3 regions of the Oceanobacillus locisalsi genome follow, and region 2 is predicted to be linked to each of the others. Evidence: riboswitches for the same ligand, from Rfam matches in the RefSeq annotation. Region 2 holds a riboswitch; each other region holds the start of a gene.
The links. A riboswitch is a leader RNA that binds a small molecule or an ion and turns the genes downstream of it on or off. The one in region 2 is predicted to bind preQ1.
Positions count from the first base shown of each region.

Region 1 (10,315 bases), 120 kb from region 2:
TATTTTAACCTTTGTATTTGAATCGGAAAGTTATCTTTTTATTACCCTTATGATTGCTCTCATGATTGGAGCAGCAACACATAATGCCCAGAAAAAAGGCGTGTCAATTAAAGGGATTATATGGAAACTCATTTTAACATTTGTTTTCATTGAAGTATTGACGCAAGGTATTCTGTTAGGGTTTCAAATTACACCGCCAACTGCACAATATATTATTCCTATCAGCGGGATGGTAGTCGGCAATTCCATGGTGCTCTCCATTCTTTTTCTGAACCGTTTCACAGCAGAAATGCAAACGCAGAAAAAAGAAACAGAGCTCCTGCTTTCTTTAGGAGGAACGCCAAAGCAAGCTGTCCATATGCCATTGATTCAGTCTATTAAAGCAAGTTTGATTCCTACCATTGAAAGTCAAAAAACAATTGGTCTCGTTCAACTGCCAGGAATGATGAGCGGCCAGATTATTGCTGGAGCTAACCCAATACAAGCAGTTCAATTCCAGCTGTTGATTCTCTTTCTTTTATTGACAACAGCTGCTATTACAAGTATTATGCTTGGTTTTCTCTCCTATCCTTCCCTCTTCAATGAGCGGATGCAACTGATAAAAACCAAGATGGACGAAGAGAACTAAGGTTACCGGATAACACATGGATAGACCTTTCCCGTCACATTGACAAAATAAATATAATTCATTATTATTTAATTAAATATACTTTAATTAAAATGTTTTTTCATATATATCGATAGAAAGGGTGAGAATGTTGGCTGAAAATGTATCATTGAAATCCTTTGTCATTACCATGAAAGCTTCTCGAGCTTTGGAAGAAGTCACTAAAAAAGATATCAAAAAGCATGGTATGCGCACATCTGATTTCGCTATTTTAGAAGTTTTGTATCATAAAGGCAGACAGACTATCCGGGACATTTCGGAATCTGTATTAATCAGTACCGGGTCGATAACCTATGTAATTGATAAATTGGAGAAAAAAGAACTGCTGGCCCGGGTCAATTGCTCAGATGACCGCAGAGTAGTTTATTTAGAAATTACGGATAAGGGAAAAGAAATCATGGATGATATTTTCCCAAAACATCAGCAGGTGATCGAAGAACTGTTTCAAGGTATTTCCGAAAAGGATAAACAGACCGTTATTGACGTATTAAAAACAGTTGGCCATCGAGCTGCAGAAAAAGAATAGACGGTAACAAAAAACATTTCATTGTAAAGAAAGGATGAAACCCATGAAATATATCTACGAAGAAAAAGGCGGTCCAAATAGTCCTACCCTGCTCCTCCTGCATGGGACAGGCGGAACAGAGAGTGATTTATTACCTTTAGCAGATCTTATTGATCCTGATGCCAATGTTTTAAGTGTGCGCGGAAACGTATCAGAAAATGGTATGCTGCGTTTTTTCCAGCGCTTGGAAGAAGGCGTGTTTGACGAAGAAGATTTAATCAAACGAACAGAAGAATTACATGCATTTCTGGATGAAGCTAGTCAGGAAAACGGTTTTGACCGAAAACAAGTAACGGCTGTCGGTTATTCCAACGGCGCAAACATTGCTGCCAGCTTGTTATTCCATTATAAAGATTCACTGCAAAAAGCCATTCTCCATCACCCGATGGTTCCTCGCAAAGGGATTGAACTTCCTGATTTAACAGGCACAGACGTATTTATTGGAGCTGGAGATAATGATCCAATGTGTCCGCCGGAAGAGGCAAAAGAGTTACAGCAATTACTCACAAACGCCGGTGCTGCAGTGGATATCCATTGGGAAAGTAATGGGCACCAGCTCACGATGACGGAAGTAAAAGCTGCAGCAAATTGGTATGCTCAGTAAGAAAAAAGTTGTGTTTTTAACAGCATGTAGATGAGATTATTATCAAAATAAAAGAGAGAGGGGAGCGCCTCTCTTTTATTTTCTCTTATAAATATGTTATATCTATTAATGAAATAAGAACCCCTGTACGGAAACATAAAACACAAACAGAGAAGCAATAATGCAAATATATCCCCAGAAATCCTTTTTAGATTGTTGAATACTTATTCCTCCTGTAATCACTATGACAACACCCAATAGAAATAAGTAATAAGGAGCAAGTCCAAAATTTTGGGTTATCATACTATATCCTGCCAACACAATAATAACTATTGATAAGAGGATTCTTCCTTTTTGTACCATCGTTCCTCCTAAATCCTTCTTTGTATTTTTTATAGCTGTTTTACATTCCATTCTATATAACCTTATACCTTTACTTTAAAAACTCGATAAACAAGTTTGAAAACGTATCAAAAGATACAGTCCTTCTAGGATTTTTTAATTTCTCATAATAATATAAACCATATAGATGACATACATAAGGAAAAGAATGAATCCTTCCTTGCGCCCGATCCGAAAACCTGTCCTTGAAAAAATAAGTAATAAAATCGTCAATACAATCATAATCCAGATATCTGTAAAAATAACAGGATTAATCGACAATGGGGAAATTAATGAAGTGGTACCCAAAACAAATAGTATATTAAAGATACAACTGCCAACCACGTTCCCCATGGCAATCTCACTTTCTTTTTTCAACGCTGCAGATATCGATGTAACCAGTTCCGGGAGTGATGTTCCGACAGCAACAATAGTCAGGCCGACTAAAGCCTCGCTCATCCCCCATGCCAGCGCAATTTCTGTTGCATTATTTACAACAAACTGGCCGCCTATAATAATGGCTGCAACACCAATCACCGTAATAAGCGTGCTTTTCCCCCACTTTACATTCGAATCTCCAATGGGTTTCGTTTCTTTCCTGCTTTTTAAACCTACCTCGATAATATAGTACATAAAAATAGACAGAAACAAGATGAATATAAACCCGTCACTTCTGCTAAGTATATTTTCTGCAGATCCTTGTAATGTCACGTCTCCAGCCAATGCTATTAAAGCTAAGGAAGCCAGTAATGTAAAAGGAATCTGCTTCACAATCATTTCATTTTTCACCTGAAGCGGAAAGATAACCGCTGCAATACCTACAACCATCGTTATATTAAAAATATTACTTCCGACGACATTCCCGACCGACACATCTGCCGTTCCCTGGATTGCCGCAATAAGACTGACTGTCACTTCCGGCGCACTGGTTCCCAAAGCAACAATGGTTAATCCGATTAATACCGGGGGAACACGCAACAGTCTGGATATATTAGCAGAACCGTCTACAAACCAGTCCGCTCCTTTTACTAATAAAATAAACCCTACAATTAATAAAATATATTCCATAAAAATACTCCCTATCTTTTCCTGCTCTTGTGTTTATATTCTACCGTAATTGTATTTGTCTATCCACTATTTACAGGCAGCTGATTTTTTCTTTACGGAATCAGTTAAAAGATAGAACGATTTGGTTTCCTGCAGGGTCCTTCACCATATCTTCATTAACCGAATAACCCAAAGCTTCGAGCCTTTGCTTTGCTTTTTCTGTTTCTTCTTTGGTTGGATAAGCTATCGTAAAAACATGCAGCCCTGTTTCATTGGAATCAGGAATTGGCGCATCTGTCCCATTCCATGTATTAATAGCAACATGATGATGATACCCTCTATCGGACAAAAAAGAAGCCCCTGAAAAAGCCATTACCTCTTGAAAGCCTAATCCTTCTATATAGAATTCCTTTGCTTCCCGCAAATTATTCACATGTAAATGAATATGTCCAATAAGCGTTTTTTCAGGCATCTTATTCCAATCCGCTGTTACTGATTCCAAAAGTCCATCTGCATCCAGCGGGTCTGTGCTCATCTGCACGAACTCTCCCGACCAATTCCAGGTACTAGATAAGCGGTCGCTTGCTACTTCGATTCCATTGCCATCCGGGTCAGAAAAATAGAGCGCTTCACTAACTAAATGATCAGCAGCCCCCAGCTGCAACGTGTATGCTCTGCCAGCTTGCAGCAAATGTTTTAAGAAATTTGCTAAATCAATTCTTGACGGAAGAAGGATAGCAACATGATAAAGGCCTGTTGTTCTTCGTTGTTTTGCCACCACATTTTCCGGCTGTTCCAGTGTGATCAAAGCTTTTTTTCCATCCGCTGAAAACATTGCTTTATGCGCTGTTCTCTCCATCACTTGAAAACCTAGGAAGTCTTGATAAAAAGCAATGGATCGCTGCAGATCAGTTACTTGCATCGTTATATCTGATACATGCATGGCCTGTGTTTCAAAAAATTTATTTTCCATCTTTCAGTCATCCCCTTTTTGGACTGTTTATTGTAGTGTAGCTAACTGTAGCCTGCCACCTCAAAAGCAGAGGTAAGTTGAATATTCTAAGCAGGAGACAGAACACTGTAATAATCTGATTCACTCCATTAATATTAACTAAAAATAACAAACTTACTTTATGTAATTAATTGTAACCGACGAATGATAATTGGTCAAAACTTCTTATTTGGATATTGCTTTGCACCTGAGCAACATCTGTTGTTTTCCTTCTTTAATCCTGATATGATACTCTATGCATAACGTGGTTCGTAACCATCCCACGATAAAAAACTAGGAGGAAAAAACAGAATATGAATATCAAGACACTTGTGGTGAATGGCATTATTGCAGCATTATATGTGGCCGTATCTTTATTGGTATCGCCAGTTGCATTTGGGGCGATTCAATTTCGAATATCTGAGATGTTCAACCATTTAATTATCTTTGATAAACGTTATTTTTTCGGGATTACAATTGGTGTATTTGCTTCTAATTTATTTTCTATGGCAGGCGGCCTGGACCTCGTTTTCGGGACAGCACACACTGCTATATCTTTAGGCATTATCATTTTCTTGAAAAAATATATTAAAAACACATTATTGCTATTCTTTCTGAATACATTGGTTTTCAGTTTTAATATGTTTATCATTGCCTTTATGTTGAATATTGCTGTACAGCTGCCATTTTTATTTACTTGGCTCACAACTGCAGCCAGTGAATTTATTGTATTACTGATAGGTATCCCTATTTTTTATGCTTTATATAAACGGATCCACTTTGATAAAATGATATAAAGTAAAAAAAGACGATGGATAAGAGTCATCGTCTTTTTTTTACAATGGAAAGACGCATTTTATCATTGCATATAGACCAAACCTGTGAAGCAATTACAAACGACCATTATGGCGGGAGGAAGGCTTTAGATGATTATCCGAGACCAAGGGGAACATTTTATATTCATATCGCAAGTGGATCATGCTCTATTATCAGGAGAAATGTTGGAACAGTTAGCCCCTGTTTACTTTGAGCATACGCCTTATAAAGATGCCGTTATCTACGCCGCTTATCAGCATGATTCCGGATGGGAAGCATTTGACCGTCAGCCTTTTTGGAATGATCAGGCAAATCAGCCGTATTCCTTTATGGATTTCCCGGTAATTCCCAAAACGGTATTATACACGCATGGAATCAATATGGTCCAGGAACAGAACAACTATGCGGCTTTGCTCTGCAGTGAACATTATAAACAGTTCCTGACAGAAGTAACTGCGGAGGAAGCAAAAACATTCGTTCAGCAAGAAGCAGCGCGGCAGGAATGGCTGATCAGCATGATGAAAGATTTTGACAAGGAGCAGTTTGCGGCGGATTATGCGCTTTTACAATTTTCTGATACCCTGTCTCTGTTTGTATGTTTGAATGAAGCTGGAGCTGCAGATGAAGACCTTCATCCATTTTTCAGAAAAGGATTAGCTGTATCAAACAACGCTTCTGCATTGCCATCTGCTTTTTCTATCAGCTGGGCAGATACGGAGACAGTTACTATGGATCCTTTCCCTTTTTCATCCGCGTTCGCTATCGTTCTGAAATATAAACGCATACCGAAAACAAACATCCAACAACAGGGTCTAATTGATGCTTATGAACAAGCTTCTGTTTTATCAAAAACGATATGGATCAAACCCGCAACATAACTGGTGGCGGCGTTTAGTAAATAATAAGGGCAGGATGATTCCTGGCCTTATTTTTCCATTAAAAAGGTCCGGACTGATCCGAACCCCTTCCATGCATATCGCAGTAATACACCGCAATTTCTTCTATTTTTATTCTCCTCCCCACACATACGGGGTTTCCTGATACACATAATAGTTCAACCAATTCGAAAACAGCAGACTCGAATGGCTTTTCCACCGATGCTTCGGACGCCTGTCCGGATCATTATCCGGATAATAATTTTCCGGTATTTCCGTATTCACACCGCGGGCATGATCCCTTTCATACTCTTCTTTCAATGTCGATGCTGTATATTCTAAATGCCCCGTTGCCATGATATGCTTTCCGTCCTTGGAAGCAAGCAAGAATACGCCGGCTTTTTCAGACTCCGCAACCAGCTGCAAATCCGGATGGTTCTTAATTTCTTCTGCTGACACCGTTGTGTAGCGGGAATGCGGTGCTAGAAATACTTCATCAAACCCTCTCACCAGCCGTTCTTTTGGTGTCAACACGTCATGCTCAAAGATGCCAAAACATTTTTTCGAAAGCGGGTGCTTATCAATGCCATAATGATGATATAAAGCTGCCTGTGCCCCCCAACAAATATGGAGCGTAGAGGTCACATGGTCATTTGTCCAATCCATAATTTCTTGCAATTCTTCCCAATAATCAACATCAGCAAAGTCTAGATGTTCGACGGGAGAACCTGTAATAATCATGCCATCAAAGGTTTTATCCCGCACTTCTTCAAACGTCTTATAAAAGGTATCCAGATGGTTCTTGCTGGTTGTCTTTGATTCATGCGAAGCCATCCTTAAAAAAGAAATCCGAACTTGCAGCGGTGTATTCCCTAAATATCGTAACAGTTGTGTTTCTGCTTTTTGTTTTTCCGGCATTAAATTAAGAATAAGAATACTAAGCGGACGGATTTCCTGTGAAGCAGCACGCTGTTCATCCATCACAAAGATATTCTCTTCTTCTAAAATCTCTTTTGCCGGTAACTCTCTAGGAATTTTAATTGGCATGGTTGCTACCTCCACTTTTTATTTGTAAAACTTCATTATTTTTTAAATATTATTTATCACTTTCTTCTATCTAATTTAACTTTTCCAAAAAATGAGTTTATCCCTATTTTAAACGCTTGTTAGAAAAGGTCAACCTTTCCATCCATATTTCCAGAGAAATAATACATTTCTTTTTCCTGCTTCTTTGAGAAATTCACTAAAAACCGGTTAATTTCATCTGAATTGGCTATCCTAATAAGAAGAAATCTACAAAAGAAACGAGGATAAACACATGTCTGAAAAAGAAAAATCCACCAATCAAACCAACATTGAAAATGATAAAACCTTAACGACCCGCCAAGGTCATCCTGTAACCAACAATCAAAATATCCGTACTGTCAGTAATCGTGGCCCCGCAACGTTGGAGAACTATGATTTCATTGAAAAAATAAGTCATTTTGACCGTGAAAAAGTACCGGAACGGATTGTTCATGCCCGCGGTGCCGGAGCGCACGGGTATTTTGAAACCTATGGAACCGTTGGAGATGACCCTGCTTCTAAATATACGAGAGCAAAAGTTTTTCAGGATAAAGGAAAACAGACACCTGTATTTGTCCGCTTCTCAACCGTGGTTCATGGCACCCATTCTCCGGAAACGGTCCGCGATCCGCGCGGTTTTGCGGTGAAATTTTACACAGAAGATGGCAACTGGGATCTTGTCGGCAACAACATAAAGATTTTCTTTATTCGTGATGCGATGAAATTTCCGGATATGATTCATGCTTTCCGCCCGGATCCAGTCACGAACATTCAAGATTCTGAGCGCTTCTTTGATTTTTGTGCCAACTCGCCGGAATCTTTTCATATGGTGACGTTTATTTATTCGCCATGGGGAATTCCTGCAAATTACCGTATGATGCAGGGTTCTGGAGTAAATACCTACAAATGGGTCAATCAAGATGGAGAAGCTGTTCTTGTGAAGTATCATTGGGAGCCGAAACAAGGGATTAAAAATTTAACCATGAAAGAAGCTACAGAAATTCAAGGCGAGAATTTCAACCATGCGACACAAGATTTATATGATGCCATTGAAAACGACGATTACCCGGAATGGGAATTACTGGTACAGATCATGTCAGACGATGATCACCCGGAGCTTGATTTTGATCCGTTAGATGATACCAAACTGTGGCCGGAGGATAAATTTCCATGGCTGCCGGTCGGTAAAATGGTATTAAATCAAAATCCAGAGAATTATTTTACAGAAGTAGAGCAGGCATCATTCGGTACCGGTGTGTTAGTTGACGGGCTGGATTTTTCAGACGATAAAATGCTGCAGGGCCGTACCTTCTCTTACTCCGATACACAGCGTTATCGTGTCGGTGCCAACTACTTGCAAGTACCGATTAATGCAGCAAAAAAACGGGTGGCAACCAATCAAGAAGGCGGACAATTACGTCAGCAAAACGATAAAGCACCCGGCCAGAACCCACATGTCAATTACGAGCCGTCTGTACTTGGCGGTCTGGAAGAGGCAAAGCAGACTGGAAAAGAGTATACCCCTCATGCAGAAGGAAACCTTGTACGCGAATCCATTGAACGCAATGATAATACCAAACAAGCCGGCGAAACCTTCCGTCAGTTTGAAGACTGGGAAAAAGATGAATTACTGTCTAATCTGATTGGCGATTTATCAACCTGTGACAAGAAAATTCAAGATAAGATGATTGCATTAGCAGAAGAAGCGGATGAAGAATATGGACGCCGCCTGCGAGAAGGATTAGAGCAGACGAAAAAGCACGGCACCAGCCAGAATCCGTTAGGCGCATCGGATGCCGAACAGGCTCCAAAGCGCGCGGAAGAGCTAGGACATGATGCAGATCCATATTAATAGACAACAACAGTGCCTACGAAAGCATCAGCTTTTGAGGCACTGTTTTTTATTTATCTTCACTTAAAAAAGGAGCGGCTTGTTTCTTGTATGCTTCATAATGTGTTTTCCATGACTCTTTTGGGAAATCCATTGGTTTTCCTTCTAAGACTGCTTGAAACATATCTAAGCAGATATACCATCCTGCTAAATCTTTGGGAACATGATTACTCATCGCTGGAATATATTCTTTTAATATAAGCTTACACCCTTCTTCTACAGGTTCCAATTCAAACCGGACAGATCCATCTCCCCATTCAAATTGCCAATAAGAATAGGCTTGAAAATCTAAAATGGAAATACTGAAAGAGCTCCCTATCCCATCATTCATATGGAATGTCATCGTTCCGTTTTTACGCAAGTCTACCACTTCTAAATTCGGCATCCACTGCTGTAATTTATCATTTTGTGTAAGAACAGACCACACTTCTTCTATCGTCTTTTCCCATTGACGTTCATATGTTGCTATATATCCATTCGCTGCTTTTTCTAACGTTGCTGACATTTATTTTCCTCCTGCAATTATCATGCGTTTTATTAAAAAAACTCGTATCAAGCTCCTGTTGATTTATCCAGCACATCCAGTACTTGCCGCATTTCCCCGACAGGAATTTGCCCCGGGGCAGAAGCTTTTTCTCCTGCTCCAAAAGTTAATGCAGAACCAAATACCTGACCGGATAATCGGGTAATCACTCCGAGCGGACCCATCGACATTGTAATCATTGGCTTTGTTGTTATTTTTTGCATTTCATTGGTTGCAGAGAGCAACACTAACACATCATCTATCTCCTTTGGCATGACAGCTATTTTTAATACATCACCGCCAAGCTCATCTGCTTGCTTTAAACGTTGCACTATTTCTGCTTGGGGAGGTGTTTTTTGAAAATCGTGATTGGAAATGATTATGTATGTATTGCGTTGATGTGCTGCAGAAAGTAGATGATGTACTGTTTCCTCTCCTTGATAGAGTTCAACATCCACTAAATCTACCAGCCCAGTCTCGATAACAAATTGATTCAGGGACACATAATCTGCTTTGGAAAGTTCCTTCTCTCCCCCCTCTTGATGACTCCGAAAGGTAAAAATAAGCGGAATTCCTTTTAAAACAGCTGTGAGATCTTTTAGAACTTGCTCTACGACTAAATGATCTTCTACTTCCGCAAACATATCCGCACGCCATTCTACAACTTCTGCCCCCTCCTGTTGACAGCGTCCAGCTTCTTCAATAAGAGCTTCTTTTGTTGCAGCAGTTAAAGGGATACAAATACACGGTTTCCCCTCTCCTATCGTTACGTTTTTAACGTTTAATGCTTCTGTCATCATATACATCCTCCATTCTTTATCAAATTTAAATAGCAACTCGCTTTTTCCATCCGTGTCCTTTGCCCATCCCACAAGTTTCTTGCAGTGTTTCGCTTATTATCTTTTTAACTT
Region 1 covers NZ_JBHTKK010000002.1:267,135-277,449, reverse strand. Annotated here, with positions in the region: gene ACFQ19_RS03475 (ABC transporter permease) at 1-628, shown strand, start outside; gene ACFQ19_RS03470 (MarR family winged helix-turn-helix transcriptional regulator) at 759-1,193, shown strand; gene ACFQ19_RS03465 (alpha/beta hydrolase) at 1,237-1,836, shown strand; gene ACFQ19_RS03460 (DUF3953 domain-containing protein) at 1,942-2,178, opposite strand; gene ACFQ19_RS03455 (calcium/sodium antiporter) at 2,314-3,264, opposite strand; gene ACFQ19_RS03450 (VOC family protein) at 3,365-4,216, opposite strand; PreQ1 riboswitch class I at 4,494-4,538, shown strand; gene ACFQ19_RS03445 (QueT transporter family protein) at 4,549-5,031, shown strand; gene ACFQ19_RS03440 (DUF3891 family protein) at 5,161-5,928, shown strand; gene metA (homoserine O-acetyltransferase MetA) at 6,058-6,972, opposite strand; gene ACFQ19_RS03430 (catalase) at 7,244-8,842, shown strand; gene ACFQ19_RS03425 (SRPBCC family protein) at 8,892-9,386, opposite strand; gene aroD (type I 3-dehydroquinate dehydratase) at 9,434-10,201, opposite strand.
Region 1: another riboswitch for preQ1. It lies ahead of ACFQ19_RS03445 (QueT transporter family protein); the one in region 2 lies ahead of queF (preQ(1) synthase).

Region 2 (10,315 bases):
CATATCTGTTAAATCGACGCGATCCTGTGGTCTTTTCGGACCAGCTAGCGTAGTTACCACTGATGAGAGGTCGAGTTCAATCGTATCCGAATATGCAGGGTAACTTGTTCCTATTTCATAAAACATATTCTGCTCTTGATAATAGGTCTTGATTAAATCAATTTTTTCTTCACTGTGACCAATCATACGAAGATAATTCAACGTCTCATCATCAACAGGAAAATAGGATATTGTTGAACCTGATTCCGGTGCCATATTGGATATAGTTGAACGATCGAATACAGTTAGTGACTTCACTCCTGGTCCATAAAATTCAACAAATTTTCCAACAACATTTTTTTCCCTAAGCATGTTTGTAATAGTTAACGCGAGATCCGTTGCAGTGGCACCTTCAGGTAAATAACCTGTTAATTTAAATCCAATTACTTCTGGACTTAGAAGATAAAGTGGATCGCCAAGCATAGCTGCTTCTGCTTCAATACCGCCTACGCCATATCCTACAATTCCTAAACCATTAATCATTGTCGTATGGGAGTCAGCACCAACCAACGAATCTGGAAAGATAATCGTCTCATCATCTTGTTCTTCTATAACAGCCACTTTAGATAAATACTCTAAATTGATTTGGTGCATAATCCCTGAAGAAGGTGGAAAAACACGTAAATTATCAAAATTAGATTGTGCCCATTTTAGGAATTGAAATCTTTCTCTATTTCTTTCAAATTCACGTTTTTCATTTAGTCTTCTTGCATTTTCTGCCCCTGCAAAATCTACCATTACAGAATGATCTACAACTAAATCTACTGGAATTTTCGGATTAACTATACCTACATCTTCACCTAACTCATTTACTGCATCCCTGAGTAATGCAAGGTCAACAATTGCAGGAATGCCAGTCGTATCATGTAATAAGACCCGATATGGTTTAAATGGCACCTCCTTTTTTCCTTCTTTTTCATCAGCCCAACTGGCTAATTGATATACATGATTTTTTGTTATTTTCTTGCCGTCTATATTTCTAAGTGCTGCTTCTAAAATAACTTTTATACTATATGGCAATCGAGAAAAATCTTTTCCCATTTCTGCAGCTAGCTTTTTTAATGAATAATAATGATAACTCTTCCCCTTAAGTGTAAATCTGTCTTTATTTTCCAAGAGCAGTTCTTCATTCATAAAAATACTCCCCTATGATTTATTTCAAATTTGATTATCATCAGTTTAATGTAAGCGCAGTCATAATTGAAGTATCGATTTTTTATAAATAAACATAAATAAAAAGAATAACATTGATACGTAAATACATCCAACTAATTAGATCACTATTATATGGGCTCTTGAAAATCAATGGTTTTGATAAAATCTACAAATGTCCTAACGATATTGAGCTGAAATGATTGCTCTTTATAAAGCATCCAGGAAGAACGTGCTACTGGATTATTATTTTTATCTTTTAGATTTATCTTATAAACATTAGGAATATCATTAACTACCAATTTAGGTAAAATAGCATAACCAAGACCTTGATTCAACATTGCTTTACATATGTCCGTTTGCCCGACAACCATATGGATATTTGGTGCTTGTATATAATTTTCTAACCACCATGTATCAATTAGTTCCTTTAATTTATAATCAGTTTTATATTCAATTCGAGGCGTATCAGGTAGAGTTTCCAAATTAATTTTATTCATTGAGGCTACACATATTGGTTCTTCAAATAATAAATGTTTGTGGTCTCGCCAGGCATAATCTCCCCTCACAAAACTAATGTGAATATCCTGATCCTGCATCATTTTGAATATTTCACTGCTAAAACCGCTGGTAACATTAAATTGAACTAACGGATGTTTTTCTTTAAATTGCTGTAAAATATCAGGAATCTTATATCTCGTCATAAAATTGGAAACTCCAATTTTCAATGTTCCAACAAGCGGTTCCCTCATACTAGATAAGAAACCCTTAAGCTCTTCTATTTGTTTCAAATAATCTAAAGCCTGTTCTGCTAAATATTCTCCCTGTGGTGTTAGTTGAGCACCGCGATTCATCTGGTATACGATATTTACGTTTAATTCTTTTTCCATTTTTTTAATTCTTACAGTTACTGCGGGCTGTGTCATAAATAACTTCTTCGCTGCTTTTGAAATATTGCCTTCTTTTTTTATCATCCATAAGATTTCCCAATCCTTTTGGTCCACTTCCCCACTTCCTTTCAACTAATTATCTTTATTATTTTATATTACATCAATAAAAGCATGAATGAAAAATTCTTAAGAAAAGTGATGATTAAACGCTATTAAAAATGGAGAATTACTATCCTATATTCTCTTTCTTCTCATAAAAGACCAGCTAGTTTTTTCACTAGCTGGTCTTTTATGAGATATCAGGATGCTTCCAATAACGCTGTTTGATGTTTTGCCTCATATTTACGCGCCCAGCGGACAAGTAAATACGCAAATGGTGTATCAACCGCCGCAACGGTAAATTTCCATATATATTGCGAGACAATCATTCCCAGCAGAACGGATGTCGGAACAACTCCCCAAAAAGCAATAATAATAAACAGGACGGTATCAAAAAGCTGGCTGATCATCGTTGATAAATTATTACGCAGCCACAGCTTTTTTCTTCCATGCCGCTCTTTTAAAGTATGAAAAATGGAGACATCCAAGTGCTGGCTGACAAAATAAGAAACAAGGCTTGCAATAATAATCCGGAAGCTACCGCTAAAAATCTCTTCAAAAGCCGCCTGTGATTGAAAATCGGCTGCCGGCGGAAGTTGAATGGAAATATAGATAAATAGCATTGCAATGATTTGTGTGAAAAATCCGGCTTGTACCGTTTTTCTGGCTGCATCCTTTCCATACACTTCCCCAATAACATCCGTCATCAGATAGGTAACCACATAAACAATCGCTGCTGCAGGCAACACGATGCTTCCCATTTGAAATAATTTCACTGATAAAATGTTCGACAATAATAACAAGCCGACAAAAATAGCATTAAAATAAATATACATTATCCTGTTCCCTTCTCTTCACAGGTGCAAGGATCTAACGTTTCCCTCTATCGATTATCTACCTTTTCCGGATACATATCATGCTGCATTAACCGATTTTCCGCCATCGTTTCAAATTTTGTTCCCGGCTTTCCATAATTGCAATAAGGATCAATGGAAATGCCTCCGCGCGGCGTGAATTTCCCTCTCACTTCAATATAACGCGGATCCATCAAATCGATTAAATCATTCATAATAATATTGACACAATCTTCATGGAAATCACCGTGATTCCGGAAACTGAATAAATATAATTTTAATGATTTGCTTTCTACCATTTTAATATCCGGAATATAGCTGATATAAATGGTTCCAAAATCAGGTTGATTTGTTTTGGGACAAAGCGTTGTAAATTCCGGACAGTTTAATTTGACAAAATAATTCCGGTCAGGATGCTGGTTATCAAATGTTTCTAACACTTCCGGTGTATAATTAAAAGCATAGGCAGTCTCCTGATTTCCCAATAAATCCATTTCTTTTAGTTCTTTCTCACTTCTTCCTGCCATGCTGCTTCACCTCCTTTGGTATACATCTGTTGGTCTTTTCATGCTTTAAACACAAAAAAGCCATGCCCCTAAGGAACATGACTGGATAATCACAAGTTGTCCTTAGTTTTTTATAGAGGGTTAATGCTAAGAACCTCTACCTGTTGATTGAAATTAACACTACCTATTATAAAAAGGAACCTTTGGGCTGTCAATCTTGTTTTGTGCGACAATTCTTCGTGAAACATCACTAATTATTGCCCTCGTAAAAAAATTCCGGGTATCAGCTTTTAAACCCGGAATTTTTCTATCACCTGTTTTCTTCTCTGTCTTCACCAATAATCCGTACTTCACGTTCTAATTGCACAGCAAACTTTTCTTTGACCGTCTCCTGAACAAATTCAATTAATGAAATATATTCCGATGCTGTTGCATTATTTTTATTAACAATAAAGCCAGCATGTTTAGTAGATACTTCTGCTCCACCGATTTTCTTTCCTTGAAGATTACTGTCTTGAATCAGTTTTCCGGCAAAAAATCCAGGCGGACGTTTGAATACACTGCCGCAAGACGGGTATTCAAGCGGCTGTTTGGACTCTCTTTTATATGTAAGATCATCCATTGCTTCTTTAATTTCTTCCTTATTTCCAAGTTTTAAGGCGAATGTTGCCTCTAAAACAATATATCCATTATCCGGAATATTACTTGTGCGATAGCTGAGGTCTAATTGATCGGCAGTTAACTTTAGCAGATCACCATCTCTTGTTACAACCACTGCACTTTCCAATGCATCTTTAATTTCTCCTCCGTATGCCCCGGCGTTCATATACAATGCTCCGCCGACTGAACCTGGAATACCACAAGCAAACTCTAATCCGGCAAGCTCTTCTTCTAAAGCGAAACGCGATGCGTCAATAATCCTTGCGCCGCTTTGGGAGATAACCTTCTCCTCTTCTCTCCAAATCGATGACAGCTGTTGCAAATTCATCACAATTCCGCGGATGCCTCCATCTTTCACAATCAAATTGGAGCCATTTCCGAGCATTGTAAATGGTACATTTTCCTGGTTGGCAAAACGGATGATCGCCTGCACTTCTTCATAAGCAGACGGCGTTATATAAAAATCCGCCGTGCCGCCTAATCTCGTATACGTATGTTTTCTAATCGGCTCATCCACCAGGACGTTATTTTTATCCGTATGTTGACTTAATCGTTCATAGAGATGTCGGTAATTATTCATGCTATCAATCCTTTAATTTGTCAAAAGCGATGAAGCTTTTTTGACTTTGTTATTCGTACTTTCAAAGCTATATAAAACGAAACTTCATTCTGAAGGAGTTTTTGCTTTTCTTCCACAGAATGATTAGCCTGCGTGATTCAGGGAGTTAGCGCCTGTTATCTTCCGCCTAAATACATTTATTCTCTCTCTGTATTTGGAGGCGGGCATTTTATGGGCGGTTCTCCGTTATAAAATGAATCTTATGCTGATAATTCAATCCTATACTATTGTAGTTGAATCTGATTAATCTTGCCACAAAAAGCTATGAATCAATTCATCAATTTGCAGGCTTTCATGCAAAGCACTGTGTGTAAGGTGCGGATCATCAATAATGGTCTCTTGAAAATTTTTCTCCGGTATCAAATATCTCAGTGTTTTGACACTTTCTGGCACGGCAACAGAATCTCCCGTACTGGCAATACTGTACACATTTACATCTGCCGGAAACATATTCTCCCGCAGCATATTTAAAGCATGCGAATCCGGCTTCAAATCCTCCGCTGCAGCATCCTGATGAAGTTCAAAATAGCCTTCATTATAAATACCATCAAATGGACTGCCTATTGCCACAAGTTTATTTACTGTCGGGTATTCGTTTCTTGTATATTCCATTGTATATTTCACTGCTAAGATACCGCCCATTGAATGTCCAATTAAATTCACATCTTCCACACGATAATTATTCTTTAGATGGCGCAGCACTTTCGCAACCCATTCTGTACTATCTTTAAAACTGGCACGGTTATCTTCTAACACAATCTGCACAAATGTCGGCGCATATCTTCCATTATTTAAGTTATAATCGACAATGTCACCATTTTCCTTCACATAGTAAATAAAACCTTTATTTCCCCATCGATGTATATTTTCAAAGCGATCCAGCATATAACCAAATGAATTTTCCGTTCCTTTATATCCATGTATAAAAACAGTGGGTGCCCCTGTATATTCTCCAGCTTGTGTTTCGTCCTTTTGATAAAAGTAAACACTCAAAGCAGCACCGCTGACAATGAGTACACTTAAAGTAATAATGATAATCTGCTTTTTCATGTATTTATTTCCCTCAATTTCTATTGTAAATCTGTGTGTGTAACATAATCAAAAGCACGTAGCTATTATAACATCGTTCCCTTTTCGGGACACCCTTCTAATGCTTTATGTATTCATTTTTTTACAGTACCGACATATCTTTTTGTCTAAAATATAAACAGCGGAAACAGCAGAAGCTAAAATAAAATAGAAAACCTGCTGTTCCAGGGTGAATAAGATATGATGTGTAGCTCCCACTCCGGCCAAGCCCTGCGCTCTGATGGGATACTACAGCGTTTAGAAAAATAACAACCTGATGAAGTAATCGCTTTTAAGCCTAAATAACCAATCATTCTGGTGTTTCAGTTACATGACAGTATGAGTCTCATATCAAGAATAACTTTCATGCACAGAAAGGAAAGATTAAGGAAGGATCGACCTTGGTCGAACTTCCTTTGCTTACTCGTCCCATCGAAAATATTTGTACGTCGGAAAGCAAAACGGTCCGCCGCAGCGGTAGCCTTACACTTCACCTTCTCACCTTTCTCAACAGCTGTACGGAATAGAAATTACTTTTTAAAGGGCGTAAGTTGAGTTATTTGCAGAAAAAAAGCAAATAGAACCTGCCTTTTTAGCAGCATTCCATTTGCTTTAAGCCTTAGTGGACAATTAATTCATGCATAATCTCTTCTTCACCTAAATCAGATGGATGGTAAGTCGTCCAATTATCCATTTCTTCTAATAAGTCTTCATTTTCATCTCCTACGCACAAGTGGAAATGCCATGATTCACCAGGTGCGATTCCGTGATCACTAAATTGAATATATGCCGGCAGATGTTCATCTGCTTCTCCCTCTAGTTCGAAAATATAACGAACGCCGCGTTTTCTGCTTCATATTCAAGAATTTCATAGCTGTCATAAGCGTACGTACCTGTGTGCTCTTCACCGTTTTGGTAAAAAGTGATTTCATCTCCATCAATAACGATACGCTCGACATCGGTTTCGTAACCAGCCGTATAGCAATCTTTGTAATCATCGGCTGTCATATCGTCACTTTCTTCCGCCCTATGTTCAAATACTTCATCTAAAGAATCATCCTCTAAATATGGGTAGATAGATTGCCAGTCTCCTTCCCAATCACTAAGCGGACGATCTTCTCCTTGCTCGTCTTCAAAATATCCTTCATAGATCTGCCAGCTCTCTTCATCGTCTCTATGATGATGGTGATGTCCATCCTAGTGGTCATCAATCGTGATTTCGGTAACAGGTGACTTAGCAACCGGCTCATGATCATCATCATAAAGAACAGCAAGCACCTCTTGCCCGTCTACTTCTGCATCTCCCATATAAGAGTCTTCATATTGATCTTCTGCTACTGTCCATTCCTCGTCAGAAGAATCACGTATGTACCAATGCCAATGATCCAATCCTTCTTCCTCTGTTACTGCTTCTAATTTAAAAACATCACCTGTATGATAATGGTCGGATAACCCTTCTATTTCTATATTTTCTGGTACATCATCAAAAGAAGCTTGTTCCTCACCATGATCATGATGATGCTCCTCTTCTTCACTTACTTCCTCTTGGTTGTCAGTATCTTCCTCCTGACTGTCTGCTTCTCCTTCTCCGGATTGGCATCCGGCTATAAACAGAAAACTGATAAAGCCCAAAATAAGTCCTATTTGCCAAAATTTTTTCATAACAGATGCTCCTTCCTTAATGCGTAATGATTACTTTTCGTAATTATTACGATTTAAATTATACATAGACCCTTATGATTGGTCAAGCATTTTTTTACTTTTACATACAATATTATTGGGAATCGTTTTATCAGGTTGAGGAACTGCTGCATCCAAACAAGAGGAAACCTTAAGCTTGGCAGCATCATCTTACAAATACTGCTATCATACGATAATAAAAAATCTAAAGCTAAGGTAGATATATGCCCCAAAGCTTTAGATTTCTTTTTTTTTATTTCACAATCATTACTTTACATGGCGCCTGATGAACCACTTGGCTGCTGACGCTTCCTAATATTAGTCGGCCTACACCTCCAAGACCTCTGCTTCCTAATACCATTAGATCGATATCCTTTTCTTTCGCATAATCAATTAATTGTGCGCCAGGATTACGGAAAGAATAGTCCATCAAAATATCTGTTTTACACGCAATTCCTTCTTGTTCGAGTTCTTCTTGAACACTGTCAACAGCTGGGCGGACTTCCTCCGCCAGATCATTCATAAAACTGCGGGCCAGAGCAGCATTTACAGTGGGTCCGCTGTTTGAAATAATCGTTACCACATGTAATACTGCCTCCTCTGCCAGTTTGGTTTGTTTTTTCGCCTCTTCTACCGCTTTTTTACTAAGGTCGGATCCGTCATAAGCTACTAAAATATCTGTACGCATTCCTATCCCTCCGATTTCATATTCTACTTCTGCTTCTATCGTAACACATTTCTATTAAAACGTTTACAAATTCACAAATATGTTGAAAAAGTGCTTTTATTTAGCGCAACTTTTTTCTATCGAAGGAGATAAACACACTTGCAACCTAGCCTGTTCATCCGATGTTGTTTCCGGACAAACAATCTCCCCTTCCTTTGTATGAAAAAGAAGGGGGATTGTCCGAATCAGCAGAGAAGATGAACGTTTACTTTATCGAGTGATAACGCACTTCTTCTCCATTTATACTGCATATATAAGAAAAACCGCAATCTGTGAGTATCTCTTTCGCATCTTTAAAATAAGAACCTATCTCTTCCGGGCGATGCGCATCCGATCCCAGCGTAATGATTTCTCCGCCAAGATTGCGGTATAAACGTAATATATTTTTACTTGGCAGCGGCGCTTCCATACCATATTTATAGCCCGAAGTATTTAACTCAATTCCTTTGCCCTCTGAAATAACCAGCTTTAAAATTTCTTCCAGAATATCCACTGGAACATGCTCCCATCCTCCAGATGCATATCTGCTTACTAAATCAAGGTGGCCTATAATATGATAATCTTTAAATTTCCTGATACATTCGTAATACTCTTCGAAATAAAGCTGATACGCTTCATCCACTGTTCTGTCTTCAAAAAATTCACCGGAGTGCAAGTCATTTCTATCTGTTGAATGCATGGAACAAATGACAAATTCCGGATTTAATTGTTTAATAAAATCAGAGGTTTGTCCAAGAACATGCGGCTGGACACCTACTTCAACCCCTTTTCGTATTTGAATGTCATCCTGATATTTCTCCCGTAATCCTTCTAATTGTTTTTGGTACGCTTCCGGATCAAAGGTAAAATCCCATTCCTTATCCGGATAATCCACATCCAAGTGCTCTGTAAATGCAATCTCACTGAGTCCTTTTCTAATCGCTTCCTGAATCATGTCCTCCATCCCTGCCTCACAATCCGCAGAGAAATTCGAGTGCATATGAAAATCATACATAAAAGTTATGCCCCTTTCATTGACTTTTTTTCTGAACATTACTATAATACTAAATAACTTTAATTAGATAAAGCATTAAATTAGTAAAGTGACTCATTAGAAGGAGAAATTTTATGAAAAACAAACAAATACTTCATGATATGTTCTACCCGAAACAATTTTCTAAAAAACGTTATGTCATTCATAAATTAACCGATCGATTCACCACATTTGGCTATCAACAGGTAGAGACACCTGTATTTGAAGATTATGATTTATATAATGATGTGCAAGGAACTGTCGATACAGCTGATATGTTAAAACTGGTTGATTCCTCAGGCAAGGTACTCGTTCTGCGCCCGGATGCAACGATTCCGATTTCCCGGTATTATACAAACTTGCAAGAGGAAGCGATATCCAGCCGTTTGGCTTATGTATTGGATATTTTCCGCTCTACAACCGAGGAACGTTCCCGCACACAGGCTGGTGTTGAACTATTTGGAGAACGCGCTCCGGAAGCAGATGCAGAGTTGATTGCTTTGGCAGTTACCAGTTTAAAAGAATTAGAGATTCCTTCTTTCAAACTGGAAATCGGCCATGCAACATTTTATAAAGAACTGCTGCGTGAAGCGAATCTCACTGCGATGCAGCAAAAACAGCTGGATCAATATATCCAATCCAAAAATGTCTCAGAAATCGTTCCGTTTTTAAAAGACTTGGGACTGGATGCCACGTTGATTGAGAAACTTCGTAAAATTCCGATGTTATACGGTGATGCCGACTTCGTTATTCATGAAGCGGAGAACATCATTTCTACAGACCGTATGCGGGAAGAGCTGAACTATTTATCTAAAGTTTATCAACTTCTCCAAGATTACCAAGTTGATTCCTATATTTCGATTAACCTTGGGCTGATCAATCATATGAATTATTATTCCGGAATTATATTTCAAGGCTTTGCAGAAGGTCTCGGCCAGCCAATTATGATGGGTGGACGCTATGATTATTTAAGCCGTTCTTTTCACCGGGAAACACCAGCTATCGGATT
Region 2 covers NZ_JBHTKK010000002.1:384,181-394,495, reverse strand. Annotated here, with positions in the region: gene acnA (aconitate hydratase AcnA) at 1-1,173, opposite strand, end outside; gene ACFQ19_RS04065 (LysR family transcriptional regulator) at 1,323-2,195, opposite strand; gene ACFQ19_RS04060 (queuosine precursor transporter) at 2,381-3,016, opposite strand; gene queF (preQ(1) synthase) at 3,064-3,561, opposite strand; PreQ1 riboswitch class I at 3,658-3,704, opposite strand; gene murB (UDP-N-acetylmuramate dehydrogenase) at 3,851-4,780, opposite strand; gene ACFQ19_RS04045 (alpha/beta fold hydrolase) at 5,063-5,869, opposite strand; partial or broken gene ACFQ19_RS04040 (ZinT/AdcA family metal-binding protein) at 6,507-7,039, opposite strand; gene ACFQ19_RS04035 (hypothetical protein) at 7,085-7,549, opposite strand; gene ACFQ19_RS04030 (universal stress protein) at 7,821-8,255, opposite strand; gene ACFQ19_RS04025 (histidinol-phosphatase HisJ family protein) at 8,500-9,288, opposite strand; gene hisZ (ATP phosphoribosyltransferase regulatory subunit) at 9,402-10,315, shown strand, end outside.

Region 3 (10,315 bases), on a different contig from region 2:
TTCCTTGGTAAAGGCGACATCCTCTTGCAAACCAGACGCGTTTCCGTGAAATTCTAAGAAGAGAGTCGGCATTGCCGGATAATCAGTCTCACTAAATTTATTAATTTGTTCCACTGAAGCTTCATCTACGAATTCCACTCTGGCAATGGGGATTCCTGCGTGCAAAATAGAAGTTACCGCTTCAATGGCATTTGTCAGAGTTGGAAAAGTGGCCCGGGCTGCTACAATATGTTCTGGTATACCATACACTTGAAGTGTCAGTTCCGTGAAGCAGCCAAGTGTTCCTTCCGAACCGATAAACAGTCCGTTTAAATGATAACCGGAAGCAGACTTTGCTGCCAGGCTGCCTGTATGGATGACGCTGCCATCTGCAAGTACGACTTCCATATCACGAACCTGATCCCTCATCACGCCATATTTGACAGTTGTGGTACCGCTTGCATTCGTTGAAGCCATGCCCCCAAGTGTGGCATTTGCCCCGGGATCTACAGTGAAAAACAGGCCATATTTCTTTAATTCTTTATTCAGCTGTTCTCTTGTAACTCCCGGTTGGACTTTGACAAGCAAATCGTCTTCTTTAATTTCCAGAATTTGATTCATCCATGAAAAATCAATGGTAATTCCATTTTGATAAGGAATGACATGTCCTTCTAAACTTGTACCGACACCAAAAGGCGTTACAGGGGTTTGGAACTTTTGTGCTACTTCCATAATATGGGTGACATCTTCTGTTGACTTCGGGTAAACAATGATATCCGGCAAGCTTGTCTGATGATAGGTTTCATCTCTGCTATGTAGTTCTTTTACCGTGTCATTGGTAGAGATTTGGTCGCTTGCTAATATGGCATCTAATGCTTGTATAACTTGTTTCATCATTTTTCTCCTTTCAAATTGCCTAAATGGAATTTCTTTTGCAGTTACATACCGCTGCAATGATTATATATATTAATTTTATTATAAATACTTTTCAGATTAATTCAATGATTAAAAAAGAATTTAGAAGCATTATAGGATTTTTTTGAAAAGAGGAAACGGTTAAGAGCTGTATATACATTTTGTATTTAAACCCCGACTAGTCCGTGATTACATTCGAACGAGTCGGGGTTTATGTATTTATCATATATAGCTTCCGCTCCGGTCAAGCCCCCCGCTTTCCTATAGGAGTCTATGGTTTTTCCTCTAGGACTGCGCTTACTCGCCCCATCGAAAACATTTGTGCATCGCAGGGCGAGCTGAAGATCCACTTGAAAAGCGGTCTTCTTTTCAAGTTAGCTGAAGCCGTCCCCATGGAAAGCGGAGTGTTTTCCCGTAGTGGTCATATTAACCTGACAACATTGAGACCTGTGATTACTCGGTCTATTAAAACCGTTGCTGCGCTTAATCGTCCCCTCAAAATCGTCGCTAGTTAGTTTTATCGCTATTTACCAGTATTGATAATCGCAGACCCAACCTAAAGATGTAGTGTTCTTAGTCTATCATAGGAATGGCATCAACTAATTTCAACCGTATAGAACATTCCGCCGCAGCGGTCGCCTTACACTTTACTTTCTATCCTAGTCAACAGATATATGAAAGAAACGATCAATCATTGTTCCTGTGGAAGTTACTTTTTTAAGTGAGTAAGTTGAGTTAATTACTTACCGGATTTAACATTCTTTCAATTTTCCCCATAATTAAATCCGCTACGATGGCCATTAATGCAGTAGGAACAGCACCTGCTAAAATAATCGCTGTTCCATCGGTTGCGTTTGTACCGCGTACGATAATAGCTCCAAGTCCTCCAGCACCAACAAAGGTTCCGATTGCTACAACGCCAATGCCGACAACCAGAGCTGTGCGGATTCCTGCCATTATAACACTGACAGCAAGCGGCAATTCTACTTTTAATAGCAGCTGAAACTGTGTCATTCCGGAAGCGTAGGCAGCTTCTTTTATTGTCCGATCAACTCCAATTATTCCTACGTACGTATTTTGAATAATAGGTAATAAAGAGTAGAAAAACACCGTTACAACAACTGTAGTCGTTCCAAGTCCCATCACCACCATAGTAATCGCCATAAATCCTAATACGGGAATGGTTTGAATAATACTGCCCAATGTCATTACAAATCCGCTTAATTTGCCATATCTGGCAATCAGAATGCCGATTGGGATCGAAATAATGGAAGCGAATAGAACACCGTAAGCTGCCATTAAAAAATGCCGGTAAAATTCTGTCCAAATGTAAAACCCATTTTGAGATACATAGGTTATAAACTGTTCCCAGGCGCTCATTCCGTTACCTCCTTGTCTTCAAAATAGTTATTTTCTTCAAGAAAATCGCGGGCAATGATCGAAGGACTGACTAACTCTACATCGCCTCTGTAATTCATTTCCTGCATGTCCTCTGTTGTTGCAGTGTCACTTAGCTTTTGCATAATTTCTTCGATTTCCGGATGCTCTCTTAGAATTTCGTTTCTCGCAACAGGAGAAGCATCATAAGGAGGGAAAAATTCATCCTCCAGTATTGTTAAATCATAAGCAGCAACTCTGCCGTCTGAAGAATTACCAAGCACTGCATCCATACTACCTGAAGAAGCTGCTTGATACACGAGACCGGTTGCCATCGGATAGACATTACCAAAAGCAAAGTGTGTCTCCGTAAAAGCTTCGTAACCGTCTCCAGAACGGTTGACCCAAGCATTGTCTACTCCGAAATTCATCTGATCAGCAAATGGTTTTAGATCATCAACATGGGTGATATCTTCTTCCTCTGCAAATTCTTGTGTCACAGAAATAGTATAACTATTCTCAAATCCGTACGAATCGCTCCAGGTCTGGTCAAATTTTTCATCAAATTCTTTTTTTACAATTTCCATTGCTTGGTCAGGGTCTGTAATACCTTCATAATTTAAGACGCCTTCCAAATCCGTTCCTGTATATCTGGTGGCTGTAATATCCACTTCATCTTGCATCATTGCCTGATGGAAAACCATCGAAGAGCCTAAATTTGTAACCAATTCAGTGTCTAAATCTGTATAATGCTCAATCATTTGAGCGAGTGTATTACCCCAAATTTCAGATTCTACCGTGTTCAAGGTTGCAATCCGAATCGTATTTTCTGAAGGCCCGCTGAGACCTGGTAATGAACAACCTGATAGAAGAAGGACTGAAAGAAGGGGAATAATCAATAATTTCTTCATATATGATCCTTCCTTTACGCCGTTTTTCGTAAGGCTTTAGATGTTAGTCCTTTTTCAAGGAGTGATAATAATCCGCTGGCAATTAACGCTAAAATAGTTGCCGGAACCGTACCAAGAACAATCAGCTCCGGTTGATAAAGATTCAGGCCATCAAAAATAAGGTCGCCTAAACCGCCGCCGCCGATAAATGCTGCAAGTGTTGCCCAGCCAATTAAGTAAACCGTTGCAAAACGGATACCTGACATAATAACTGGTAAAGCGAGCGGAAGCTCTACTTTGCGGATAATCTCCATATTATTCATTCCCATCCCTTTACCTGCTTCTTTTAAACTTGCATTTACTTCCTTGACACCCGTATACGTATTTCGAAGGATGGGAAGTACGGAATAGATAAACAAAGCAACAATCGCTGGTACCGTGCCTACACCAAGAAAAGGCATCAAAAAGGCCAGAATAGCCAGACTCGGAATAGTCTGCAATATGCCAACGAATGATATAAACCGATCCGCTGATTTGCTTGGTATACGGGTCAGTAAAATTCCTAACGGGACAGCAATTAGTATACCTAATACGATAGCTGCAATAGAGATATACAAATGCTCTCCTGTTTTTTCTAACAAATCCCATCCATAAGATGAGAGTGTATCCATCATTGTTTGCATTTTTATTTTGCCTCCTTAGGATTCGATAATGCCGGCTTCTTTTGATTCATCACCCCAGATGGTGTTATAAACCATATCTGCCAGAGCAGCTCTGGTGACAATACCTACTAATCTCTGCTCTTCTGTGATAACAGGTACATAAGCGGTGCCTCGCCGAAGCATACGATGCATCGTATCCTGGAGCAGGCTGTTTTTATCAACAGCATATTTTACAGTATCCATCACTTCATAAACATGATTTTTCTTTTTGTAATTGGAATCAACCATTTCAATATCGATATATCCTTTTAAAATGCCTGATTCATCAACGACCAGCAGCGAATCAACACGGTTGGCATGCATTCTTTGGATAGCATCTCTTAAACTGCTTTCCTCGTCTATCGTAATTGGGTCCGGATACATAATCTGTTCGACAAAAGTTATTTCCGGGCGGCTTTCTAATAACCGGTCTTTGCCAATAAAGTCTTCTACAAACTCTGTTGCTGGATGGCGGAGAATATCATCTGGCGTACCAACTTGGACAATTTTGCCTTGATTCATGATAACGATTTTATCAGCAAGCTTGATTGCCTCATCCATATCATGCGTGACAAATACAATCGTTTTATTCATTTCTTTTTGAAGCTTTTTGAATTCCTCTTGTAAGCTGTCGCGCGTAATTGGGTCCAGCGCTCCAAAAGGTTCATCCATTAAAATTAATGGGGGATTCGTTGCCAATGCTCTAAGTACTCCGATTCGCTGCTGTTGACCGCCACTCAGCTCATGCGGATAACGATCTAAATAATCTTCCGGTAAATTGACTAAGGAAATCAATTCTTTAGCCCGCTCCTGTTGTTTTTCTTTATTCCATTTCAATAGGGAACCTACCAGAGATATATTTTCTCCTACTGTCATATGCGGCATTAATCCAATTTGCTGTATGACATAACCAATGGATCGCCGAAGCTGGACGGCATCCTGTTCTAAAATATTGGTGCCATCTATCAAAATTTCTCCGCTTGTAGGTTCGATGAGACGGTTAATCATCTTCATGGTTGTGGTTTTTCCACATCCGCTTGGTCCAATGAAAACGACAAATTCTCCCCGTTCCACGTTCAGGTTCAGGTTATGAACGGAGGGAGTGTCATTTCCATCGAATTTTTTTGTGACTTCTTTAAATTCTAGCATTTAAAGCACCTCCATAACTTATTCCGTCAAAACTTAAAATCAGACTTATAAAGTATAATCAATAATCCAATAAAAACGAAAATCCGAAAAAATCGATTCTATACGTAAAATCTGTGCAATTTAAACTTTACAAACTTTATATAAGGGTTTATCTTAGAATTGCTTTTATTTACTTGGAATTTCTATCAAATATGAATTTTTGATTTTTATTTAATCCGTGGTAAAGTAGCTCATATACCGTAACAAAGGGGACTTGACAATGGAATCATATTCAAACAATCAATTACTTCAGGAAATCAGCGCTTGCGAGAATCTTCTTACAGATCGAATCGCCGATAATATGGAGACTTTTGGTGTGTCGTCAACGATTGGACGTCTGCTGGGTATTATTTATATGAACCGGGAGGCGATGACATTAGATGCACTTGCCGGCGAAACAGGTATGAGTAAAACCAGGATGAGCCAGGTCATGCGGGAAATGATTTCACTTGATATAGCAGAGAAAGAACATGTGAAAGGCAGCCGCAAAGATCATTATAATGTTGAACGCGATTATGCGCAGACGTTTATATCCTTATTTACAAGGAATTGGTCAGAAGTAGTAAAGCGTAATACCAATTTAGAACGTCGTTTAAGGGAGCAAATTCGTCATTTAGAGACTTTCTTAACGGAAGATTCCCCAGAGGAAGTAAAGAATCGGCTGGAAAGTTTACAAAAAGAATTAGATGAATGGCAAGCTTATTATCAATGGATTGATGGTCTTGTCGACTTTTTCGAAAGCGGCGAGATTTTTAAACATGTTCCTATTGTCACCCCAAATACGAAGGAGGAAATGCATGATGAAAAATAAACGTATTATTACTGCGGCATTGACAGGTGCTGGCGATACAACGGAGAAAAGCAAACATGTCCCGATTACACCTAAAGAAATTGCGGAATCTGCTATTGAATCAGCAAAAGCAGGTGCTGCCATTGCACATATTCACGTCCGTGACCCGAAAACGGGAAAACTTAGTCACGATGTGGAACTTTTTAGAGAGACGGTAGAACGAATCCGTGAATCCGATACGGATGTCATTATCAATATTACTGCCGGTGGCGGCGGCGACTTTGTTCCCAATCTCGAAAACCCGACACAGGGCGGCCCTGGTACAGATATTCAAACACCAAAAGAGCGGCATGAACCGGTCGGAAAACTGCTTCCGGAACTCACTACACTGGATTGCGGCAGCTTGAATTTTGGCAATCAGGTTTATTTAGGGCCGGAAGACTGGCTGCGTGAACATGCTAAACTGATTCAAGAAAGCGGCGTAAAACCGGAAATGGAAGTATTTGATACTGGACATATCCGTCTTGCGAATCAATTAATTTCGGAAGGATTAGTGGAAGGATCGCCAATGTATCAGTTTTGTCTTGGTATTCCGTGGGGAGCGGATGCAGATGCAGAAACGATAGAATATATGAAAAGACGAATTGTCGACGGGTCCCACTGGTCCGCATTTGGTATTGGCCGGATGCAGCTGCCGATTGTTGCACAGGCTGCTTTACTTGGCGGGAATGTCCGTGTCGGATTGGAAGATAATCTATATCTGGAAAAAGGCGTACTCGGTACGAATGCTCAGTTAGTAGATCAGGCTGTTAACATACTAAATAGTGTGAAACTGGAACCAATGACAGCAGCGGAAGCAAGAGAACAATTAAATCTAAAAACATTTAAGTCTTAAGAGGTGAATTATGGCACAAAAAACAATGGCTGTTTTAGGAACCGGTGTTATTGGTAATGGCTGGATCGCGCGCTTTTTAGCAAGTGGTCATCAGGTCCATGCGTTTGATCCGGATCCTGGTGCAAAAGAAAAAACAGAAAAAATGATTGATGATATTTGGATGACATTGGAAGAATATGGAATAAGCGATGAAGCAGCAAAGGAAAACCTGACTTTTTATGAAACTCTAGAAGAAGCTGTAAAAGAAGCTGATCTGGTACAGGAAAATGTTCCGGAACAAGAAGCATTGAAGAAAAAAGTGCTGGCACAAGTAGATGCAGCTGCCAAACCGACTGCAATCATTGCATCCAGTACCTCCGGCTATATGCCTTCTGTACTGCAGGAGGATTGCGAGAATCATCCGGAACGGGTTGTTGTCGCACATCCGTTTAATCCAGTTTACTTAATCCCGCTTGTGGAAATTGCAGGTGGCAAGCAGACTGAAAGAAGTTATATGGAAAAAGCAGAAAAAATGTATGAAGACATGCATATGAAGCCGCTTGTGATGAAAGGTGAAATCGACGGCCATATTGGTGACAGATTGATGGAAGCAATCTGGCGTGAAGGGCTTCATATTGTGAACGATGGTGTAGCGACTACCGAAGAAGTAGATAAAGCCATTGTTTATGGACCTGGTCTTCGCTGGGCATTGATGGGGCCGTTTTTGACACTTCATTTAGCTGGCGGCAAGGATGGTATGAGACACATGCTGGAACAATTCGGACCTGCATTGAAACTTCCTTGGACACGTCTGGTGGCTCCAGAGTTGACGGACGAATTAAGTGAAAAAGTAATTTCAGGAACTGCAGAACAAAGCGGAGACGTCCCAATTGAAGATCTGGAACATCGCCGTGACCGTTTCTTAATTAAATTGATGGCTTTGTTAGAGGAAGAAGGTTTCTGGCCGGCAGAAAGGTTGCTTTCATATGACAGAAAGTAAGCAGATATGGGAGGGGCGTGTGTTGCCTGAATGGGTAGATTATAATGGTCATCTGAATGATGCGTATTATGCTTTGATTTTCAGTCACAGCCTGGATGCTTTGATGGATGACATTGGTCTGGATGAAGATGGCAGAAAAGCACAAGCTTATACCATTTTCACCCTAGAAGCCCATATTAAATATTTAAAAGAAGCACATGAAAACGAAGAGTTGTATACGAATGTTACCGTGCTGAATCGGGACGCAAAGCGTATGCATCTCTGGTTTGAAATGAAAAACAAAGAAGATGACACCGTGGCAACCAGTGAACAGATGGTGATGGGGATGGATGAATCATCCGGACGCCCGGCACCATTTCCGGAATCTGTTGAGATAAAGGTGAAACAACTGCCAGAATTAGCTGAAGAAAACTGGCCTGCGGGAGCAAATAAGCCGATGGGCATCCGCAAGAAAAAGTAAGAAGTATGTGATATGCTCTCTTATCCATGTGAGGGGAAAAAGTAACATTCCTTGCAGCTGATAAGGGAGCATTTCCTATATTCATATAAGAGACAAAGTTTGAATCGCAACCCAACCGTTTCAACGCAGAACCATTCAAAAAACAGAAAATATTAACATACGGATGAAAAATATGTTATACTGCTCCTTGAGTAAAAATGAATAAAGTCTACTTTATAAGTAGGAGAGGTTCTAGGTACACCCTCTATAAAAAACTAAGGATAACCATACTGATTAAACCTTAGGTATGGTTTTTTCATATTTTAGGGTGTATAGAATTCTCTTTTTCAAATTGGAAAGGGGATTTTTTTATGGAAAAAAATAATAACCGAGCAGTTGTTGTCTTTAGCGGCGGTCAGGATAGTACCACCTGTTTATTTTGGGCATTGGAAAAGTTCGAGCATGTAGAGTTAGTTACCTTTGACTACAGTCAGCGCCATAGTTTAGAGATTGAGGTGGCAAAGGAAATCGCTGCAGATCAAGGGCTGAAACATCATATTTTAGACATGTCTTTACTGAATCAGTTAGCTCCCAATGCGTTAACAAGAGACGATATCGAAGTCGAGAACGCGGAAGATGGAGGGGTTCCTAATACCTTTGTGCCGGGAAGGAATTTACTGTTTCTTTCTTTTGCAACGATTCTAGCCAATCAAATTAATGCCAAGCATATCGTTACTGGTGTATGTGAAACCGATTTTAGCGGGTATCCGGATTGCCGTGATATCTTTACCAAATCATTAAATGTCACCTTGAATCTCTCTATGGATGAAGACTTTGTCATTCATACCCCGTTAATGTGGCTGGACAAAGCAGAGACGTGGGAATTAGCGGACGATCTGCGAGCCTTTGATTATGTAAGAGAACGAACGTTAACCTGTTATAACGGGGTGAGAGGTGCAGGGTGTGGAGAATGTCCGGCATGTCAATTGCGCCAACGGGGATTAGATCAATACTTGGAAAAAAGACAGGAGAGGAATGTGTGATGTTCGGGTTTCGTATTGTCGAAGAGTTACAAAAGCTGGATAAAGATATTCAAAGGGAACAGCTGGCTTATCATCAGAAACGGGTGATGGTAAGTAAAGAATTTATATTCGATGCTGCCCATCATCTGCATTGTTATGAAGGAAAGTGTAAAAATCTTCATGGTCATACATATCAAGTCGTCTTTGGTATCAGCGGTTTTGTGGATGAGATAGGGATGGTGATTGATTTTGGTGATATCAAAGAAATTTGGAAAGATAAGATTGAAGTATTTTTAGATCATCGTTATTTAAATGAAACCTTACCGAAAATGAATACTACTGCGGAAAATATGGTCGTCTGGATGTTTGAACAAATGGAAGCAGCCATCCAAAAACTTCCCAACCAATGCCGGGTAGAATTTGTTCGTTTATTTGAAACACCGACAAGCTATGCAGAAGCAAGACGGGAGTGGATGGATCATGCGTAAAATACCAGTCTTAGAGATATTTGGCCCTACGATTCAAGGGGAAGGAATGGTCGTAGGAAGAAAGACGATGTTTGTTCGAACCGCTGGATGTGATTACCGGTGCGCCTGGTGTGATTCCGCATTTACATGGGATGGAAGTGCTAAAGAAGACATTGTACCGATGACGAGTGCGGAAATTTGGCAGCGGCTGCAAGAAATAGGCGGGAATTACTTTGATCATGTGACGATTTCAGGCGGGAATCCGGCTTTGTTAGCTGCTATGGATGATTTGATTGATTTGCTTCATGAACATCATATGGAGGTTGCCCTGGAAACACAGGGAAGCCGTTACCAGGATTGGTTTGTCAAAATCGATGATCTGACTATTTCTCCTAAACCGCCCAGTTCTAAGATGAAAACGGACTGGGAGAAATTAGATGATATTATTCATCAACTGGAAGTCAATGAGCGATTCATACATACCAGCTTAAAGGTAGTGATTTTTGATCAAGAAGACCTTCGCTATGCTGAAAAAGTACATCAGCGTTATCCGAAGATTGCTTTTTTCCTACAGGTAGGGAATGATGATTTAGAGGAGATAGAGCCGCAGCACTTATCGCAGCATTTATTGAATAAATATGAGTGGTTAATTGACCAAGTAGTGGCGTCAAGT
Region 3 covers NZ_JBHTKK010000009.1:1,155-11,469, reverse strand. Annotated here, with positions in the region: gene ACFQ19_RS08895 (FAD-binding oxidoreductase) at 1-876, opposite strand, end outside; gene ACFQ19_RS08890 (ABC transporter permease) at 1,630-2,274, opposite strand; gene ACFQ19_RS08885 (osmoprotectant ABC transporter substrate-binding protein) at 2,271-3,182, opposite strand; gene ACFQ19_RS08880 (ABC transporter permease) at 3,197-3,844, opposite strand; gene ACFQ19_RS08875 (betaine/proline/choline family ABC transporter ATP-binding protein) at 3,860-5,011, opposite strand; gene ACFQ19_RS08870 (GbsR/MarR family transcriptional regulator) at 5,271-5,861, shown strand; gene ACFQ19_RS08865 (BKACE family enzyme) at 5,851-6,735, shown strand; gene ACFQ19_RS08860 (3-hydroxyacyl-CoA dehydrogenase NAD-binding domain-containing protein) at 6,746-7,714, shown strand; gene ACFQ19_RS08855 (thioesterase family protein) at 7,734-8,174, shown strand; PreQ1 riboswitch class I at 8,394-8,438, shown strand; gene queC (7-cyano-7-deazaguanine synthase QueC) at 8,525-9,196, shown strand; gene queD (6-carboxytetrahydropterin synthase QueD) at 9,196-9,663, shown strand; gene queE (7-carboxy-7-deazaguanine synthase QueE) at 9,656-10,315, shown strand, end outside.
Region 3: another riboswitch for preQ1. It lies ahead of queC (7-cyano-7-deazaguanine synthase QueC); the one in region 2 lies ahead of queF (preQ(1) synthase).